Regions from separate parts of the Streptomyces ambofaciens ATCC 23877 genome, predicted to be linked through region 2. Evidence: riboswitches for the same ligand, from Rfam matches in the RefSeq annotation. Region 2 holds a riboswitch; each other region holds the start of a gene.
The links. A riboswitch is a leader RNA that binds a small molecule or an ion and turns the genes downstream of it on or off. The one in region 2 is predicted to bind cobalamin.
Positions count from the first base shown of each region.

Region 1: another riboswitch for cobalamin. It lies ahead of SAM23877_RS28490 (ABC transporter substrate-binding protein); the one in region 2 lies ahead of SAM23877_RS26950 (energy-coupling factor ABC transporter permease).
Region 3: another riboswitch for cobalamin. It lies ahead of SAM23877_RS23780 (ribonucleoside-diphosphate reductase subunit alpha); the one in region 2 lies ahead of SAM23877_RS26950 (energy-coupling factor ABC transporter permease).
Region 4: another riboswitch for cobalamin. It lies ahead of SAM23877_RS28525 (hypothetical protein); the one in region 2 lies ahead of SAM23877_RS26950 (energy-coupling factor ABC transporter permease).

Region 1 is NZ_CP012382.1:6,493,389-6,498,346, reverse strand. It holds gene SAM23877_RS28500 (MFS transporter) at 1-389, shown strand, start outside; gene SAM23877_RS28495 (class I SAM-dependent methyltransferase) at 358-1,107, shown strand; cobalamin riboswitch at 1,162-1,339, shown strand; gene SAM23877_RS28490 (ABC transporter substrate-binding protein) at 1,428-2,396, shown strand; gene SAM23877_RS28485 (FecCD family ABC transporter permease) at 2,393-3,508, shown strand; partial or broken gene SAM23877_RS28480 (ABC transporter ATP-binding protein) at 3,577-4,290, shown strand; gene SAM23877_RS28475 (GntR family transcriptional regulator) at 4,363-4,958, opposite strand, start outside.
Region 2 is NZ_CP012382.1:6,132,244-6,137,201, forward strand. It holds gene SAM23877_RS26935 (ATP-binding cassette domain-containing protein) at 1-67, opposite strand, end outside; gene cbiQ (cobalt ECF transporter T component CbiQ) at 64-813, opposite strand; gene SAM23877_RS26945 (energy-coupling factor ABC transporter substrate-binding protein) at 814-1,155, opposite strand; gene SAM23877_RS26950 (energy-coupling factor ABC transporter permease) at 1,152-1,886, opposite strand; cobalamin riboswitch at 1,917-2,100, opposite strand; gene SAM23877_RS26955 (potassium channel family protein) at 2,194-2,787, opposite strand; gene SAM23877_RS26960 (chloride channel protein) at 2,784-4,139, opposite strand; gene SAM23877_RS26965 (DUF7144 family membrane protein) at 4,417-4,875, shown strand.
Region 3 is NZ_CP012382.1:5,315,361-5,320,318, reverse strand. It holds gene mctP (monocarboxylate uptake permease MctP) at 1-33, shown strand, start outside; gene SAM23877_RS23785 (GNAT family N-acetyltransferase) at 106-612, shown strand; cobalamin riboswitch at 640-817, shown strand; gene SAM23877_RS23780 (ribonucleoside-diphosphate reductase subunit alpha) at 940-3,312, shown strand; gene SAM23877_RS23775 (ribonucleotide-diphosphate reductase subunit beta) at 3,312-4,319, shown strand; gene SAM23877_RS23770 (hypothetical protein) at 4,232-4,486, opposite strand; gene SAM23877_RS23765 (helix-turn-helix domain-containing protein) at 4,579-4,958, shown strand, end outside.
Region 4 is NZ_CP012382.1:6,502,813-6,507,770, forward strand. It holds gene SAM23877_RS28520 (ferric reductase-like transmembrane domain-containing protein) at 249-1,235, shown strand; cobalamin riboswitch at 1,262-1,450, shown strand; gene SAM23877_RS28525 (hypothetical protein) at 1,493-1,936, shown strand; gene SAM23877_RS40340 (hypothetical protein) at 2,058-2,213, shown strand; gene SAM23877_RS28530 (hypothetical protein) at 3,271-3,807, shown strand; partial or broken gene SAM23877_RS42145 (IS5/IS1182 family transposase) at 3,823-3,918, opposite strand; gene SAM23877_RS28535 (DUF4291 domain-containing protein) at 4,005-4,652, opposite strand; gene SAM23877_RS28540 (alkyl/aryl-sulfatase) at 4,896-4,958, shown strand, end outside.

The DNA.
Region 1 (4,958 bases), 360 kb from region 2:
GCCTGGCCGTGCTGGCGGCCGGTACCCGGGCGGCACTGCTGGCGGGCGGCGCGCTGATCACCCTCGGGGACATCGTGCTGTTCCTCAAGAACGACCTGGAGGCACTGCGCCGCAGCCCGCGCTCCGACGCCGTGGTCTTCGGCCAGCAGCGGCTCGCCGCGGGCCTGGGTGCCTGCGCGAGCGGCGTGCTGGGCGGGCAGGTGTACGGCCTCGGCGAACGGGCCGGGCACACCGGCTGGTTCTGGCTGCTGGCGGCCGCCCAGTGTGCGCTGCTTCCCCTTCTGCTGCTCACGCTGCGCCACCGCACGGCGCGGCGCCCTGCCCCCGACGGCGACCATGAAGGAGCACTGACGCGCGATGACACGGACGGGCGGATTCCAGGACGATGACTTCTGGACCGAGTTCCACGACTTCCTCTTCTCCGAGCAGCGCTACGAGCAGGCCGAGGAGCTGCTGGACACCTCTCCCCTGCTCGCCCTCGCCGGGGGGTCACGCGTGCTCGACCTGTGCTGCGGGCCGGGGGTGTTCACCGTGCCGCTCGCCCGCCGCGGTCACCGCGTGACCGGAGTCGACCTGAGCCCGGCCATGCTGGACCGCGCGCGCAAGCGGTCGGCCGACGCCGGTGCCGACGTGACGTACGTGCGGGCCGACGCCCGCGAGTACGAGGCGCCGGGCGGCTTCGACGTCGTCCTCAACATGTTCACCTCCTTCGGGTACTTCGAGGATCCCGCCGACAACGCCCGCGTGCTGCGCACCATGCACACCTGCCTGGCACCCGGCGGCACGCTCGTCCTGGACCTCGCCGGGAAGGAGCTCCTGGCGCGCAGGGTCACCCCGCCCAAGGTGGTGCGCCGGGGCGAGGACCTGATGGTGCAGACCGACACCGTGCTGGACGAGTGGGCGCGGCTGCGCAGCGACTGGGTGCTGGTCCGGGGCGAACGGGTGACGCGGGCCACCCTGACCTGGTTCGTGTACAGCGCGGTGGAGCTGCGGCGGATGGCCGAGGAGGCGGGGTTCGGCCGCGTGGAGGTCTTCGGCGGGTTCGACGGACGCCCCTACGACGAGAACGCCGAGCGGCTGGTGCTTCGGGCGGTCCGTGAGGCCTGAGGGAGGAGCGGGGCGTGCGGCCGGGTCCGCACGCCCTTTGCCGGCGGCTCGGGGAAACGTAGGATCACCTGGTCATCGCCGCGACGGGAGACAGGAAGCCGGTGCGAATCCGGCACGGTCCCGCCACTGTGACCGGGGAGCGCCCCTCCGACATGCCACTGCGCACCGCGCGGGAAGGCGGGGGGAACGTCGATCCGGGAGTCAGGACACTGGTCCGTCGCGGGCCCGTCCCAAGGAGCGCGGACTCCAGGAGGCTTCACGTGTCCCAGCTGTTCGACCCTGCCCGCACACGGGTGTTCCTCCGTGCCACGGCCGCTGCCATGGCTCTCTCCTCAGTGCTGCTGACCGCCGGCTGCGGTGCGTCGTCCGACGGGAGCGGTGGGGACGCGAAGGCCTCCACGGCCGTACCCGCGGGCTTCCCGGTCACCATCGACAACTGCGGTGTGAGGACGACGTACGACGAGCCTCCGGCGCGGGTGGTCACCATCCACCAGCACCCGGCGGAGCTCATGCTCGCCCTCGGCCTGAAGGACCGCATGGTCGGCACGGCCTTCCCCGACTCCGCCGTCCTGCCCGAGCTGCGGAAGGACTACGAGGCGATCCCCGAACTGGCGGAGAGGGAGCCGTCGTTCGAGAGGATCCTGGAGGCCGAACCCGACTTCGTCTACGGCGGCTACGGCAGCGCCTTCGCCGAGAACGAGGGCCGCTCCCGCACGGCGTTCACCGACGCCGGCATCGACACCTACCTCAACCGCGAGTACTGCGGCAGGAAGCGGGTGACGATGAAGGACACCTACGACGAGATCCGCACCATCGGCGAGATCTTCGGTGTCCCGGACCGGGCCGACGCACTGGTCGCCGATCTCGAAGGCCGCGTCGACGAGGCCGCCGGCCAGGTCGAGGGCGAGCCCGAGGTGTCCGTCTTCGTCTACGACAGCGGCGACAAGAGCGCCTTCACCGCGGGCGGCAGGAGCCTGGGCACCGAGCTGATCCGGTCGGCCGGCGGCACGAACGTCTTCGCCGACCTCGACGACGTCTTCGGTGACGTCTCCTGGGAGCAGGTCGTCGAGCGCAGGCCGGAAGTCATCGCCCTCTACGACTACGCCGGTGCCGGCAGCGTCGAGGAGAAGAAGAGGTTCCTGCTCTCCCAGCCCGCGCTCGCCGACGTACCGGCCGTCAGGAACAAGCGGTTCGTCGTCCTGCCGCTGACCGCCACGCTGGTCGGCATCCGCTCGGCCTACGCGGTCGAGGATCTGGCTCGCGGGCTGCACCCCGAGAGCTTCCGGTGACCCAGACCGCCACCGGGCCGTACGACGAGCGGACGGTGCGGCCGCGGAAGTCCGGCGAGCCAGGGGCGGGCCGTACGAGATGGGCGGTCACGCTGCTCGTACTCACCGCCCTGCTGCTCGTCTCCGCCACGGCGGGCCTTGCGATCGGCTCCGTCCAGGTGCCGCCCGGCGAGGTGTGGGGCATCGTGACGCACGCGCTGGGTGCCGACCAGCGGGAACCGGACTGGTCGCGGGCCCGGGAGACCATCGTGCTGGACGTGCGGGCGCCGCGGGTACTGCTCGGTGCGGTCACCGGCGCCGGCCTGGCGGTGATCGGCACCGCCCTCCAGGCCCTGGTGCGCAACCCCCTCGCCGAGCCCTACCTGCTGGGCGTCTCCTCCGGCGCGTCCCTCGGCGCGGTCGTCGTGATCGTGTTCGGAGTCACCCTCTTCGGGCCGCTCTCCCTGTCGGCGGCCGCCTTCGTGGGCGCCCTCGGCGCGCTCCTGCTCGTGTACGCCGGCGCGCGCACCGGTGGCCGCATCACCTCGTCGCGGCTGGTGCTGTCCGGGGTGGCGATCGCGGCGGTGCTCACCGCGGTCCTCGACCTGCTGCTGCTCACCACCGGCCGGGGCAACGAGGCCCGCGCGGTCCTCGCCTGGACCCTCGGCGGCCTCGGCGGCGTCGACTGGGGCACCCTGTGGCTGCCGAGCACGGCTCTGCTGCTCGGTGTCGGCGTCCTCATGGTCCAGGCACGCAACCTGAACCTGCTGCTGGCCGGCGAGGAGTCCGCCACCACCATGGGCCTGGACGTGGCCCGCTTCCGCGCCCGGCTGTTCGTCCTGCTCTCCCTCGTCACGGGCGTGCTCGTCGCGGCGGCCGGACCGATCGGCTTCGTCGGCCTGATGATGCCCCACATCGTGCGCCTGTTCGTCGGCGGCGACCACCGCAGGGTCCTGCCGACGGCGGCACTCGGCGGGGCGGTCTTCCTCATCTGGGCCGACATCGCCGCACGGACGGTCGCCGCCCCGATGGAGATACCCGTCGGCGTGCTCACGGCCCTGTGCGGCGGGCCGTTCTTCCTGTGGCTGATGCGCCGGGACGCCCGGCGCGGCACCGACCGAGGAGCGGCATGACGGCGACCGACCTGAGCGTCGACGGCGTCACGCTCACCGCCGGAGCCCGCCACCTGGTGCGCGACGTCTCCCTGACCGCCCGTCCGGGCGAGACCATCGGGCTCGTGGGCCCCAACGGCAGCGGCAAGTCCAGCCTCCTGCGCAGCGTCTACCGCGTCCTGCGCCCGGACACCGGCCGGGTCCGCGTCGACGGTAGCGACGCCTGGTCGCTGCCGGTGCGCCAACTGGCCCGTACCGTGGCGGCGGTGGTCCAGGACTCGGCGGCCGACTTCGACCTCGCCGTCCGCGAGGTCGTCGCCATGGGCCGCACCCCGCACAAACGCCTTCTCGCCGGTGACACCCCCGAGGACGCCGAGATCATCGACTCCGCGCTCCTCGCGGTCGACGCCGTCCACCTGGCCGACCGCCCCTTCGACCGGCTCTCCGGCGGCGAGCGCCGGCGCGTGCTCATCGCGCGCGCCCTCGCCCAGCAGCCCACCCTCCTCGTCCTCGACGAACCCACCAACCACCTCGACATCCGGCACCAGCTGTCCGTGCTCGGCACCCTGCGCCGCCTGCCCGCCACCGTGCTGCTCGCCCTGCACGACCTCAACCTGGCCGCCTACTGGTGCGACCGCCTGTACGTCCTGCACGCCGGCGAGGTCTTCGCCTCCGGCCCACCCGCCGAGATCCTCACCCCGCGGCTCCTGGCCGAGGTCTACGGAGTGGCCGCGGAAGTCGCCGTCCACCCGCGCACGGGCGCTCCGCAGGTGACGTTCTTCCCCGAAGAGCCGCACAGCTGAGGGGCCCGCCGTGCTCTGCCCCGGCCCTTCGTGCTGTGGGGCCGGCGGGGAGGGCGGCGGCTCGTCAGCACCTCAGCCCGTGCGGGCGCCTTCGCGGTCCTCCAGGGCGCTGATGGCGGTGGCGGTGAGGCTGTGGGTGATGTGCTCGCGCATCAGCCGGCCTGCCTCGACACTCCGTCCCTCCTCGACGAGGTCGACGAGCTGGTGGTGTTCTTGCAGGTCGCGGGTGCGGGGTTCGTCGCCGGGCGGGAGTTCGAGACCGAGGCGTCGGTAGCGGTCGGACTTGTCCCACAGGTCGTCCAGGAGCTTGACGAGGACGTCGTTGTGGGAGGCCCGGTACAGGGCCTGGTGGAAGGCGCGGTGGGCGGTGAGTGCCTCCTCGCCCCACTGCCGCGTGACGGGCAGCAGCCTGCCGACGGCGGCGCGCATGGTCGCGATGTCCTCGTCGGTGCGCCGCAGCGCCGCGAGTTCGGCGGCGGTCGGGTCCAGGGACAGGCGGACCTCGAACAGCTGGCGGGCCTCCTCGGAGTTCATCGCGGAGACCCGGACGTCGCGGTGGGTCTCCACGGTCAGCAGGCCCTCGCTGCTGAGGCGGCGGATCGCCTCGCGCAGGGGTGTGATGCTCATGCTGAGGGACTCGGCGAGGTCGTACTGCGCCAGCCGTGCGC
Region 2 (4,958 bases):
AGGACGCGCCCCGCAGGGCCACCAGGGGCGACGCGGCCGTCCCGGCCCCCTCGATCGTCTCGTTCACGACAGCGGCCTTTCCAGTACGAGGGTGAGGGCGGCCAGCGCCGCCAGCAGCGCGAGGCTCGCCGCCGTGAAGGGCACCGAGACACGGGCCTCGGGCACCAGGACCCGCAGCGTGCCGTCGTAACCGCGCCCCGCGAGACCGGACTGGAGCCGCGCCGCCCGGTCGAAGGCCCGTACGAAGGCCGTGGCGCCGAGCCCGCCGAGGGAGCGCCACGCGGCGGCCCGGCCGGTGTGGCCCAGCCGCGCCGCCTGCGCCTCGCGGATCCGGCGCACGGAGTCCAGCAGCAGGAAACTCATGCGGTACGTCACCAGAGCGACGTCCACCACCGGCGCGGGCACCCCGGCCCGCACCAGGCGGGGCAGCAGGTCGGACATCGGGGTGGTGAACGCGAACAGCAGCACCCCGAGGGAGGCCGCCGAGGTCCGCAGCATCAGCTCACCGGCGCGCACCGGCCCGCCGTCCGCCCATGTCAGGAACCCGTCCGGCCCCCCGACCCGCACCAGCAGCGGCAGCGCCCCCGTCACGCAGAAACCCAGCGGCACCCGGTACGCCCGCCACAGCCGGCGCCGGGGCACGCCCGCCGGGCCGAGCAGCACGACGAGCGCCGCCACCAGCACCAGTGCCGCGCCCGGCCAGGGCGGCAGCGAGACGGCGAGCACGGTCAGGCCGAGCCCGAGCACGGCCTTGTCCACGGGATGCCGGCGGCGCCACCTGCTGCTGTGCGCCGCCGCGTCGATCGGCAGCACTCAGTCCCCTTCGGGCGCGTCCCGCCCAGCCGTCGCCACCGCCCGTTCCTCGCCCTGCCGCCGGCCCCGGCGCAGCCCGAAGTAGTAGGCCAGCACACCCGCGCCGAGCGCGGCCTGCACGGCGAACAGCGCCGACTCGATCTCCCCGGACGGCGGCTCGTACAGCGGCGAGAACCACGGCTCGTAGTCCGGCTCGATCTCGGTGATCGCCGTCTCCGCCTCCGCGTCCGCCCCGGCGAACGGCTCCTCCTTGTGATCGCCGAGCCCCAGCACCAGCGGCAGCACCGCGAGCGCGGCGACGGCGAGCAGCAGCAGGGCGTTGATCTTCGCGTTGCGGCTCATCGGGCCACCACCTCCTCCTGCTCGCCGGACGCGACCTTGCCGGCCCCGGTCCCGTCGTCGGCTCCGGCCGGCCTCGACAGCACACCGAGCCGGGTCAGTTCTCCCTTGCTGGACTGCACCAGCAGCCGCATGACGACGACCGTGAGCAGGCCCTCGCTCACCGCCAGCGGGATCTGCGTGACGGCGAAGATGGACCCGAACTTGCCGAGGGCGCCCAGGAAGCCGCTGCCCGGGTCCGGGAAGGCGAGCGCCAGCTGGACGCTGGTGACGCAGTAGGTGGTCAGGTCGGCGACGAAGGCGCCGAAGAACACCGTGACCATCAGCGGCACGCCGGAGCGGCGCAGCACCCGGTAGACGGCGTAGCCGGCCCAGGGACCGGCGATCGCCATCGAGAAGACGTTGGCACCGAGCGTGGTCAGCCCGCCGTGCGCGAGCAGCAGCGCCTGGAAGAGCAGGGTGATGGTGCCCAGCACCGCCATGATCGGCGGCCGGAACAGGACGGCGCCGAGCCCCGTGCCGGTCGGGTGCGAACAACTCCCGGTGACGGACGGCAGCTTCAGGGCCGACAGCACGAACGTGAAGGCTCCGGACGCCCCGAGGAGCAAGGTGCTCTCCGGGTGTTCCCTGACCTCACGGGTGAGTGACCGTACTCCGTGGACGACGAACGGCGCGGACGCGACACCCCAGGCGATCGCGTGCGCCGGAGGCAGAAAGCCCTCGGCTATGTGCATGGCTCAGCAGACCCTCTCCAGCACCTCGTGGATGGACGACGCGCCTTGGCCGGTCTCCTGGCTTACGGGTACCACCGCCCGTGCTCCGCCTTCCCGGGTCCTAGGACCCAGTGGCTGCCCGCGAGGGCCGGAGCCGGACTTCCCGATTCACAGTGGCGAGGGCCGCACCGGCATCACACCGGATTTCCCGTTCACCAAGGCGTGGCGACAGTAGTGCTCCCGAAGGGGCGGTGACAAGCCGCCCTCCAGTCCTCGGACGCGCGTCGTTCACGCAGGTGGCGTCGGCGCACGCGCGTCCCGGTGCCCGTCAGCCGCGCCGGTCCCGCTCCGTCCGCCGGACCACCATGTCGCGCAGCCGCTGGGCGAGGGCGGTCGCGGCTGCGGTCAGGAACACGAAGCTGTACGTGATCTGGAGGACCGTCACGATGCGGGCCGCCTGGCCGCTCGGGGTGATGTCGCCGTACCCGACGGTCGCCAGCGTGACGATGGTGAAGTACAGGGCGTCGACGCGGGTGCTGAGGCCGACGAACTCGCCCTCGTGCTTGGCGAGGGCGTAGTAGGTGGCCGAGAAGATGTGCACGGTCAGGACGATCAGCAGGGAGAGGACCGCACCGGGCCGGGAGTCCGGGCGGTTGGTGAACACGTGGCGGATCTGCCGGAGCAGCAGCACGGCCACGACGGTGAGCGCGAGGGCGAACAGCACCCAGCTCAGTACGGGCCGCCGCGGGCCCAGGTGGTCGAGAGGGAGCAGGAAGTAGGCCACGACCACGGCCACCGTGACGCCGGCCCGCACCAGCCAGGGACGCACCGTGCGCCAGGCGGTCCGCGGGGGGTCGGTCCGGGGAGGGCCGGCCCGCGGACGGCCGGGCCGCCGAGGGCCGGACCGGTGGTGCTCCGTCACCGTGCGGTTCCCCCGCCCGGGCTCTCGGCCGCCGCCGGTTCGGTGCGGCGCACCAACTGGGCGACGACGAAGGCGACGACCGACGCGATGACGATCAGCGGCGTCTGGTCGTGGGCGTCCTTGCCCATCAGCAGGACCGCCAGCACCGCGCTGGCCAGTGGCAGTCCCGTCACCGCCGCCGCGGCGGCCGAGATGCCCAGGGCGAGGGCCGGCGTCACCCCGAAGCCCGGCAGACCGGAACACGCGACGGCCGTGGCCGCGCCCAGCAGTACGGCCGGGAAGATCGGCCCTCCGCGCAGACTGCCCAACGCGATGCCCCAGGCCAGCCCCTTGCACGCGACCAGGGCGACCAGCGCGCCCACCGACCAGGCGTGCGGGTCCGCGGCCAGCCGCCCGAGCGTGGCCTGACCGGACAGGGCCGCCTCCGCCGGGGAACGGCCGGTGATCAGGGCGTACGCGCAGAGGCAGGCGCCCACGGCCACGGCGCACAGGACGGTGCGTGCGGCCGTGTGCCGCCGCGTCCAGGAGACGGTGCGGTGACCCAGCTCGCGGGCCAGTGTGACCAGCACCGCGATCAGTGCCGCGGTGGGGATGCCCCAGAGGAAGTCGCCCGCGTCCGGGCCGGCGGCCGGGGGGAGGTCCTGCAGGCTCAGGGCGCCGATCTCCAGGCCCGTCCACTGCCCGAACCCGGTGAAGACCAGGGCGCCCGCCGCACTGGCCAGCAGACAGGGCAGCAACAGGGTGACCAGCTGGGCACCCGCGAGACCCGCCCCCTCGATCAGCAGGACGGCCGCCGCCACCGGCCCGCCGAGGATGGTGGAGATCGCGGCGGTGGACCCGGCCGTCGCGATGATCGCGCTCGCCCTCGGGTCGCCGGCCGCCTTCGCCCGCCGTACCGCCAGCAGCGCGAGTCCGCTGCCGACGGCCATCAACGGCGCCTCCGGCCCCAGCACCACACCGAGCGGCAGCGTGGCCAGCGCGGCCAGGACGGCGCCGGGCAGCGCGCGGGGGCCGACGGGCGCGCCGCCCAGCCCGTTCACCGGCAGATGCCCGCCGCCGCCCGGCATCCTGGTGACGATCGGCGCGAGGATCAGCCCGGCCAGCAGCAGCGCGGGCAGCGGCCACCACCAGGGCGGGGCGTCGTAGCCGGCCGCCTCGGGCAGCGACGTCCACACCCAGTGCTGCAGCTGGTGCTGGAACCCGACGAAGAAGAAGCAGGCCAGCGCGACGGGCACGCCCAGCAGGACGCACAGCAGCAACAGCCGCAGATAGCCGGGGCTCAACAGCGTGTGCCGCAGGGACTGTTCCGCCCGGCCCGGCACCGCGTTCGCCGGCGGGGGCTGAGTCGCCACGGTCCTCCTCCGTCCACCTCGCCCCGGCACCTGGTCCGACGGGGCCGGAGCGCGCGTTCGCACGTGCGCCCCAGTTAACGCGAGGCGGGGCGGGGGCGCATGCGCACGGGGCGTCCCGGCGAGCGGGCGCCGGGCGGACCGGCCGACGCCGGTTCACCCGTCCGGCGTACCCGCATGGCCGGGCGGCACGGGGGGCCGCAGGCTCGGAGTGACCTGTCGGCGCCCGGGGCGCCGACGGGCCGAGGCCCGTACGGGGACACGCAGAAAGGACTCGCTCATGAGCCAGCACGCCGCACCTTCTCCCGGCAGGCCGACGCACGGCGCAGGCACCCCGCGGTCGGCGGACCGCTCCAGCGGATGGGTGACCGGCGGGGTCGTCTTCGCGGGCGTCCTGCTGCTGCTGAACGGCGCCCTCGCCGTCCTCCAGGGCATCGCGGCCATCGCCGAGGACGACGTGTACGCCCGCGTCGGCAGCTACGTCTACGAGCTCAACCTCACCGGCTGGGGCATCATCCACGTCATCCTGGGCGCCCTCCTCCTCGCCACGGGCTACGGACTGCTCAAGGACATGGCCTGGGCGCGTTTCGCGGGCATCTTCCTCGCCTCGATCAGCCTCATCGCCCAGTTCCTGTTCCTGCCGTACGCGCCCGTCTGGTCGGTGATCATGATGGCGATCGACGTCTTCGTGATCTGGGCGCTGGCCAGCCGTCAGGACCGGGCGGACCAGCGGTCCTGAGGCTCCCGGCCCATGACCGGCGGGCCCTCGGCACGGAGAGGCCCTGACACGGCGGCGGCGCGGGCCCGGACCGGGGCGCGGGC
Region 3 (4,958 bases), 820 kb from region 2:
CTGCCGCCGGCCACGGCGGGCACCTCGCACTGACCCCCTCCCTCAGGCGGGCCGTCGGAGAAATCCGGCGGCCCGCTGTCGTACCCGTCGGGCACACTCGGGGGCATGGACTTCGTGATCCGGCGTGCCACGGCCGAGGAGTACGACACCCTCGGTGAGATCACCGCGCGCGCCTACCTGGGCGACGGCCTCCTCGACTTCGGGGAGGACGACGCCTACCTCCACGAGCTGCGCGCCGTGGCCCGACGGGCGGCCGCCGCCGAGGTGCTGGTCGCCGCATCGGACGGCGGTGTGCTCGGTGGCGTCACCTTCGTGCCCCGCGGTGGCCCGATGGCCGACATCGCCCGTCCCGGCGAGGCCGAGATACGCATGCTCGCCGTCGCCCGCGAGGCGCGCGGACGCGGCGCCGGCGAGGCGCTGGTGCGGGCCTGCGTCGACCGCGCCCGGTCCGTGCCGGGCTGCGCGCGGGTCGTGCTGTCCACCCAGCGCACCATGCACGGCGCCCACCGCCTCTACGCGCGCCTGGGTTTCACCCGCACCCCGGAGCGCGACTGGAACCCCCTGCCGAAGCTGGACGACTTCACCCTGCTCACCTATGAACTGACGCTCTGACACCCTCCCGACACGCTCACGGACACAACATCTGGGGGTGCTGGCGGTGCCCGGCACAAGATGTATGCTCGTGCTCGCTGTCGCCGCAGGGGAATCCGGTGCGAATCCGGAACTGTCCCGCAACGGTGTACTTGTGCGTGTTCGCGTCTCCACGTGTCCGCGCACGGGCTTGAGTCCGAGGACCTGCCGACAGTGCGCCCGGCCGCCTTGGCCCGGGTGCCATGACGTCCGGGCCTCGTGGAGTGGGCCGGTGGACGCGACGCCGTGTGCGCTCGTGATTCCTCCTGCCCTCCGCCAGGCCCCGTGCCGAGCGAGGGAGTGCTCCACGTGACCATCGCGCCAGCCGATCCGGCTTCAGCGACCCCGGTGACGGCGACCGGGGAACCGGACGGCCCCGGTGCCGCGCTGCTGCGGACCCTGACCGTGCTGACCGCCGACCTCCCGGGCGCCGACCCCGGCCGGGTCGCCGCCGCCGCGCTGCGCGGCCGGTCCGCCCGCGCGGACGAGGCGGAGCTGCGCGAGCTCGCCACCGAGGCGGCGGCCGGGCTCATCTCGGAGGACCCCGTCTACTCCAGGCTGGCCGCCCGTCTGCTGACCATCGGCATCCGCGCCGAGGCCGCCTCCCAGGGGGTCGCCTCCTTCACCGAGTCGGTCGCCACCGGCCACCGCGAGGGGCTGATCGCCGACCGCACGGCCGCGTTCGTACGGCTGCACGCGGACCGCCTGGACGCGCTGATCGACCCGGCCGCCGACGACCGCTTCGGCTACTTCGGGCTGCGCACCCTGCACAGCCGCTACCTGCTCCGGCACCCGATCACCCGCAAGGTGGTCGAGACGCCCCAGTACTTCATGCTGCGTGTCGCCGCCGGGCTCGCCGAGGACGACACCGCCCGCGCGGCCGACGAGGTGGCCGCCCTCTACGGGCTGATGAGCCGCCTCGACTACCTGCCCTCCTCCCCCACCCTCTTCAACTCCGGCACCCGGCACGCCCAGATGTCGTCCTGCTACCTCCTCGACTCCCCCAAGGACGAGCTGGACTCCCTCTACGACCGCCTCCACCAGGTGGCCCGCCTCTCCAAGCACGCCGGCGGCATCGGCATCGCCTACTCCCGCATCCGCTCCCGCGGCTCCCTGATCCGCGGCACCAACGGCCACTCCAACGGCATCGTCCCGTTCCTGAAGACGCTGGACGCCTCGGTCGCCGCCGTGAACCAGGGCGGCCGGCGCAAGGGTGCGGCGGCGGTCTACCTGGAGACCTGGCACGCCGACATCGAGGAGTTCCTGGAGCTGCGGGACAACACCGGCGAGGACGCCCGCCGCACCCACAACCTGAACCTCGCCCACTGGGTGCCGGACGAGTTCATGCGCCGGGTGGACGCCGACGGGCAGTGGTCCCTGTTCTCGCCCGCCGACGTGCCCGAGCTGGTCGACCTGTGGGGCGCGGAGTTCGACGCCGCGTACCGCGAGGCGGAGGCGGCCGGACTGGCCCGCAGGACCCTCCCCGCCCGCGAGCTGTACGGACGCATGATGCGCACCCTCGCGCAGACCGGCAACGGCTGGATGACCTTCAAGGACACCGCCAACCGCACCGCCAACCAGACCGCCGAGCCGGGCCACGTGGTCCACTCCTCCAACCTCTGCACGGAGATCCTGGAGGTCACCGACGACGGGGAGACGGCGGTCTGCAACCTGGGCTCGGTCAACCTCGGCGCGTTCGTCGACGTCGCCGCGGGCGACCTCGACTGGGAGCGGCTGGACGCCACCGTCCGCACCGCCGTCACCTTCCTGGACCGGGTCGTCGACATCAACTTCTACCCGACCGAGCAGGCGGGCCGCTCCAACGCCCGCTGGCGACCGGTCGGCCTCGGCGCGATGGGCCTGCAGGACGTCTTCTTCCAGCTGCGCCTGCCCTTCGACTCCCCCGAGGCGAAGGCGCTCTCCACCCGCATCGCCGAGCGGATCATGCTCGCGGCCTACGAGACCTCCACCGACCTCGCCGAGCGCAACGGCCCGCTGCCGGCCTGGGAGAAGACCCGGACGGCCCGGGGCGTGCTGCACCCCGACCACTACGGGGTCGAGACCACCTGGCCGGAGCGCTGGGCGGCACTGCGCGAGCGCATGGCGACCACCGGACTGCGCAACTCCCTGCTCCTGGCGATCGCGCCGACCGCCACCATCGCCTCGATCGTGGGCGCCTACGAGTGCATCGAGCCGCAGGTGTCCAACCTCTTCAAGCGCGAGACGCTCTCCGGCGAGTTCCTCCAGGTCAACTCGTACCTGGTGGACGACCTCAAGCGGCTCGGCGTGTGGGACGCCCGCACCCGCGAGGCGCTGCGCGAGGCCAACGGCTCGGTGCAGGGCTTCTCCTGGATCCCCGAGGACGTCCGCGCCCTGTACCGCACCGCCTGGGAGATCCCGCAGCGCGGCCTGATCGACATGGCCGCCGCCCGCACCCCGTACCTCGACCAGGCCCAGTCGCTGAACCTGTTCCTGGAGACGCCGACCATCGGGAAGCTCTCCTCGATGTACGCGTACGCCTGGAAGCAGGGCCTGAAGACCACGTACTACCTGCGCTCCCGCCCGGCGACCCGCATCGCCCGCGCCGCCGCCCGGGCCACCGTCCCCGCACAGCAGGCCCCCGACCCCGAAGCGGTCGCCTGCTCCCTGGAAAACCCCGAGTCCTGCGAGGCCTGCCAGTGATGAACACCAAGAACCTGCTCGACCCGGGCTTCGAACTGACCCTGCGCCCCATGCGCTACCCGGACTTCTACGAGCGCTACCGGGACGCCATCAAGAACACCTGGCACGTCGAGGAGGTCGACCTCCACTCGGACGTCACCGACCTGGCGAAGCTCAGCCCCATGGAGCAGCACCTGATCGGACGGCTGGTGGCCTTCTTCGCCACCGGCGACTCGATCGTGGCGAACAACCTGGTGCTCACCCTCTACAAGCACATCAACTCCCCCGAGGCGCGGCTGTACCTGTCCCGCCAGCTCTTCGAGGAGGCCGTGCACGTCCAGTTCTACCTGACGCTCCTGGACACCTACCTGCCCGACCCGGACGACCGGGCCGCCGCCTTCGCGGCCGTGGAGAACATCCCCTCCATCCGCGAGAAGGCCGAGTTCTGCTTCAGGTGGATGGACTCGGTCGAGTCGATCGACCGGCTGGAGACCCGGGCGGACCGCCGCCGTTTCCTGCTCAACCTCATCTGCTTCGCCGCATGCATCGAGGGCCTGTTCTTCTACGGCGCCTTCGCCTACGTCTACTGGTTCCGCAGCCGTGGTCTGCTGCACGGCCTGGCCACCGGCACCAACTGGGTGTTCCGGGACGAGACCATGCACATGTCCTTCGCCTTCGACGTCGTGGACACCGTGCGCAAGGAGGAGCCGGAGCTGTTCGACGACCAGCTCCGGCAGGAGGTCACCGACATGCTGCGGGAGGCCGTCGAGGCCGAGCTGCAGTTCGCGCGCGACCTGTGCGGTGACGGCCTCCCGGGGATGAACACCGACTCGATGCGGGAGTACCTGGAGTGCGTCGCCGACCAGCGTCTGACGCGGCTCGGCTTCGCCCCGGTGTACGGCTCCGAGAACCCCTTCTCCTTCATGGAGCTGCAGGGGGTTCAGGAGCTGACCAACTTCTTCGAGCGGCGGCCCTCGGCGTACCAGGTCGCGGTGGAGGGCACCGTCGACCTGTCCGAGGACTTCTGAGTCGGGCGAGGCCTCTCCCCCTCCCGCCGGTTCTCCCGGGCCTCCCTGAGCTGACGGTCGATGCGCCTCTCGCGCACGATGCCGATCGCCGAGGGGAGGACCATGAGGACCAGGAGTCCGAAGGTCACGAGCATTCCGATCAGGGCTTCCATCTGGTTTCCGGTCATGACACTACTGTCGCGCTCCGGACTCCTTACCGGGAGTGGCAGGACTGCCGCAGGGCCTCGATTTCCTGCCACTTCCGAGGCACACTGTCGGCATGCTGCAGAACGTGGCGGCCGTCCTGCTGGACGGTGCGCATCCTTTCGAACTCGGTGTCGTCTGCGAGGTCTTCGGCGTCGACCGCAGCGACGAGGGCCTGCCGCGGTACGACTTCGCGGTGGTCTCCGCGGAGGGTCCCGAGCTGACCACCCATGTCGGCGGACTGACCGTCTCCACGCCGTACGGGCTGGAGCGGCTGGAGGAGGCCGACCTGATCACCGTGCCGGCGGGGAGCGACTTCGCCCGCCGGGAGTACCCGCCGGAGCTGCTGGACGCCCTGCGGCGGGCGGTGGAGCGGGGCGCGCGGGTGCTGAGCGTGTGCTCCGGGGTGTTCGTGCTGGGCGCCGCCGGCCTGCTGGACGGGCGGCGGTGCGCGGT
Region 4 (4,958 bases), 370 kb from region 2:
GCGCGAACCGACTGCGTGGATCAGCGTAGGGGCGCTGGTATTCCTGCGACAGTGGGCCTTCGCCGGTTGTCTTGAATGTGGAGGGGAGACGGAACCAGCCGTGTCCCCTGTGCAGTTGTCGCCGCGCGGTGTCGTCGGGGCTCTGGCCGGATAACGCCTCTGGGGATCGCCGCCCCGTCGGCCAGACTTGTTGCCTCACGTCACATGCACACCGTTGCCGCGGTGGCCCGTGCCCGGGAGGCCCCCTGATGCTGTCAGACGCGAGTCCGGACGAAGACGGGGCGGAGGTCCCGCCCGGACGGCCACGGCCCTCCGGGGACCGCGTCGCCCTGCGCGGCGATCTGCGCTCCGCCCTGCCCGACGCCACCGCGGCGGTGGTGGTCACGGCGCTCGTGTTCGTGTTCCTGTGGGCGCGCATGGAGTCGGGTGCTTCGGACACCGTCGCGATCATGCCGTTCATGGACGATGCCGGCACCTACTGGATGTACCTGCTCAGCCAGGCCTTCGGCTGGTCGGGGCTGCTGTGGGCCTGGTGCACGGTCATGTTCGGTCTGCTGCTGTCGGGGACGGGCCACACCCGGCTGCCCCTCTCCCGGCAGGTGCTGGAGCGCTGGCACCGCACCACGAGTCTGACGACGATGGCGCTGATGTTCGCGCACGCGCTGATGTTCGCCGCGGAGCTGGTGCGCTACGAGACGAAACTGGGGTGGGCCGAGCGGCTGTGGGTGGGCTTCGCGGACTCCTTCGTGCCGGGCTGGTACGACTCCGGCACCGGCCGGATCGCCATCCCGATCGGACAGGGTGCCCTGTACCTGGCGGTTCCGCTCGGGCTGCTGTTCTACGTCCGGCACCGCATCGGAGCGAAGACCTGGCGTCGGCTGCATCGCTTCGTGATCGTGGTCTACGTGCTGAGCGTGTGGCACACCCTGCTGTACGGGACCAACGTCTGGTACGGGGAGTGGCCGCGCACCGTCCTGTGGCTGCTGCAGATCCCCGTCGCCGCGCTGCTGTTGCTGCGCCTGGTGAGACCTGCCCGGCGGGCCGAGCGGCTGGGCCCGCCGAAGGGCGGCGCGGGCGCGGCCCGCCCCGCCTGGTGGGCGCGCGCGGGTGGACGCGTCGTCGCCGGAGCCGTCGTCGTCGGGCTGGTCGTCGTGGTGGTGTCCGGCCGTGACGGCGGACGGGACCGCCCGACGGACCCGCCCGCGACGGCCCCCCACACCCAGGAGACGGAGTGACGGCCGGCACCGGAAGGTCGGCCCTCCGTCCCGGGGTGGGATGATGTCCGGCGACAAGGCGACGGCGGAACGAGGAAGCCGGTGTGAATCCGGCGCGGTCCCGCCACTGTGATCGGCGAGCGCGTCCCGACAGGCCACTGCCCGGCAGCGGGTGGGAAGGCCGGGACGGGCATCGACCCGAGAGCCAGGAGACTCACGCGGTCGCCTCCTCGACGGACCACCGGGGCGGATCTCCCCGGAGAGAGGGACGGCACCGCATGCCCGCAACGCCGACCGGACGCACGCCCGACGACGCGAGGACCCCGACGGCCACCGGCCCCGTACCGTGCCGCGTCGTCGTGTGCCGCGACTGCTGCTGCGGCAGCCCCAAAGTCACCGGCGTCGACCACGCGGCCCAGACCGAGCGCCTGCGCGCCGCGGTACCGGTACGCGTCTCCGACTGTCTCGACGTCTGCGGCCAGGCCAACGTCATCGTCGTACAGCCCTCCGCGGAGGGCCGGGCGGCCGGAGCCCGGCCCGTCTGGCTGGGGCTGGTCAACGACCCGGACGCGACCGAGGACATCGCCGCCTGGGCACGCGCCGGCGGACCGGGCGTCGCGCCCCGGCCGGACATCCTCGACCTGTACGCCATCACGCCGCCGCGACGGCGTACTGAACGAATTTTCGAGCGGATGCGTGAACGCCGTATCGCCGGGAACTAGGGCTATCGCACCGAGGTCCTGGCATTCGTAGGCCGGGATCTACCGACTAGAGACAAGCTCGGGCCTTTGTGAGGCATAAACGCCTACGCGCCTGAGTCGGAAAAGACGATGGGGTTCTGAAATGATCATTCTCGGACTTATTCTACTGATCATCGGCCTGCTTGTCGGTATGGGTCTGCTGACGACGATCGGCGGCATCCTCATTCTGGTTGGCGCCATCCTGTGGATCCTGGGTGCGACCGGCCGCGCGGTCGGTGGACGCAAGCACTTCTTCTAGGACTCGACCTTCGTGAGACTGCTGCCGACGTCTCCGTAACAGGGAAACGAACGAGGTCAGTACGGATCGAACGAGGTCAGTGCAGCCCCGGGCCGAGGAGCTCGGGGCTGCAGCGGCGTTCAGGGACCGTCTCGCCGACGGCATGCCCCGGCCCCGACCGGACGAGGGTCGTCGACTTCCGCGGAGGCCAGACGCGACCGATCCAGTCCAGTCCACCACGGTCGCGGCGAACTCCTGGGACACCTGCTCCGGTGCCGCCACGTGCCCGTCGGACAGCACTTTCGCCGGGCAGCCGAGCGCTGCGGCGAACTTCGCCAGGGACGGCCGGGAATAGTGGTCACCACCCTCGGCCTCCTGAGCCTCGTCTATGACCGGCATACTGCGCCTGATCGCGATGCGTGTACTGCGCAAGTATGGAGTTGAGGTGTAAACGGAGCCGCGAAGATCAACGAGGGAGGCGCGGACGCCGCCGCGAAGCCCATGCCCGAGGGCACCGACCCCGCCCTGGCCTGCGTCTACTTCTCCCCGGTCGGCACCGCCTGGGCGACCGTCCACCCCATCGCCCAGGTACGCCCGGGGGAGCGGGTGCTGGTCACCGGCGCGTCCGGCGCGGTCGGCGCCATGGCCGTACGTTCGTACGGTGGGCCGGGGTGTAGACGGTCAGGTACAGGCAGTCCTCACTCATTCCCTCCCGTCCGGCCGTGCGCCGCCGCTGGGAGCTGACCACCGGACGGCTGTTCGTCGTCACGGCGTCGCGGTGGCGGCGGTCGCCTGACCGCGGACGGAGCGTCGGACGATTTCGGGACTTGGGACGACGCCGACCTACCCTCCCTGGTGGAGCGGAGCAGGGCACCAGCGTGCGTCGCCGACGTCTCGGCGATCGCAATGGGTCGCTCTGCCACGGCACCGCAACCTGCGGGAAGGCGCGCACCCGCTCTGGGCGAGTTCTACCGTGGGCTCGGGTGGAGGCAGGGCGGGCGGTCGGCTGGTGCGGTGGTAGTCGACGCATGCGGAAACTTTGGTTTACGTCGGCGCTTTCGTGAACTACAGTTGTCGAATGGCGGTCTATGAGATCACTCCAGAAGAGCAGGCAGAGCTCGACAAGGCCCTGTACGACGCCTTGAACCCCCTGGCCTCGGCCATCCGCTCCCGGGAGACCGGGTTGCCCACCGACCGTATGTGGGACGCGAGTCCGGTCGAAGTGGCGCTGTCCGTCCTGGCCGCGTGGAAGGCGCTGGACGGCGAGGTCAAGCGGCTCACGGAGCGGGCGGCAGTGACCGCCGGCTCCTACGGCGCGAGCTATGAGCAGTTGGGAGCCGTCTGGGGCATCACCCGGCAGGGGGCCCGCAAGAAGTGGCCCGGTGCCGTCAGCCGCCCAGCACCCGCGACAGCGGGCAACAGCGCGCTTGCGCTGTTCGGAGGGACTGCTGAGCTGGTGCAGTCGCCTTCCGGTGGCTGGGGTTGGACTGGTCGAGGCGCTGACGGAGCATCCGGCGCGGCCGCCGATGGGGCGCCGTATGCGAGCGCAGAGGAAGCAGCGGCCCACGCGGGCGCGTTCCTCAAGGAACATGCCCTCGCCGGCGATCAGTCCTAGAGCTGCTCACGTGGATCACCTGCGGCCGCAGATGAGGACGGCGGCGAGGTGGGGTGCGGCCTGGTAGGCGTTGGCGAGCTTGTCTGTTCGCATGGCCAGGACGCGCCATCGGTCGGGTAGCCGGGTCGCGACGCCGTGACCCGGCCCCCCTGAGACCCGGACGTGTCTGTTTCCGAGCATCACGGCTCAGACGTCTCTCAGTTGATGGTGCAGACCGCTCGGTGCAGGTGGGCCAGAGCCTCGCCGCTTACGGGGTAGGGACGTTCACTCGGCAGGAGTTGCCGGGCGACGTCCAGCTCTCCGCCCCGTACATGGGCGTGGATCGTGCGGGCCAGCGGTGTGACATCGGTGATGGAGACGATCCACTCGTCGGCATAGCGATGTGCTGCTTCGCCGGTGAGGCCGAGTTGTAGTGATCGGTGCGGAAGCGGCCGAAGGTGCAGGTCGCGTTCAGGGTCCCATTGCACCCGGGCGGGGGCTCGCCTCAACTGGCGCTTCCACGTGGCGCGGTCGGTGTGCAGTCCATGCTCGTAGTGGGACAGGCAGGCGTGTCGCAGTGCCCACTCGAAACCCTCCCGGGTGATCTCGATGGCGAGGACATTCTCCTGGCCTTCCTTGCTGCCCCACCCGCAGCGGTACATCATCCACAGGAACGACGGCTTGATCCACGTCATCCGGTCCCGCTGCCACTCCGCCGGGAAACGGCCGTCTCGGGCCGCCGCTGGACCGATCGCCGACGAGTACGCCTGGTAGACGGTGATCGTGCGGTCCGTGTGCAGGGCTCGGATCCGGTGCTTGGGTTCTGTCACTGGACCAGGGTGATCACACGTCTTCGCGCGCGCCATCGAATTACCGCGGCGGGAGGCCACCGAGTCTGCGCTAGCGGATGAGGGTGCAGGCGATGCTCGTGAAGGCGCGCGTACCGCACAACCCCTGCGGCACCTGCCCCAGGTGGCCCGAACGGCGGTGTGCGGTGGCTGCCCCCTCGGCCTTGGCGGAGCGTGGAAGGGCCCTGTCGCGAGCGACCGTCCCCGGAAGGAAGACCCGCGATGACCGAGAGCAGTAAGTCCAGAGCCGCATAACCCAGCATCACTGCGCGCAATGCCGAGGTCCGTGAGCGCTGTCCCTTCGACGACACCCAAGACTTCGAG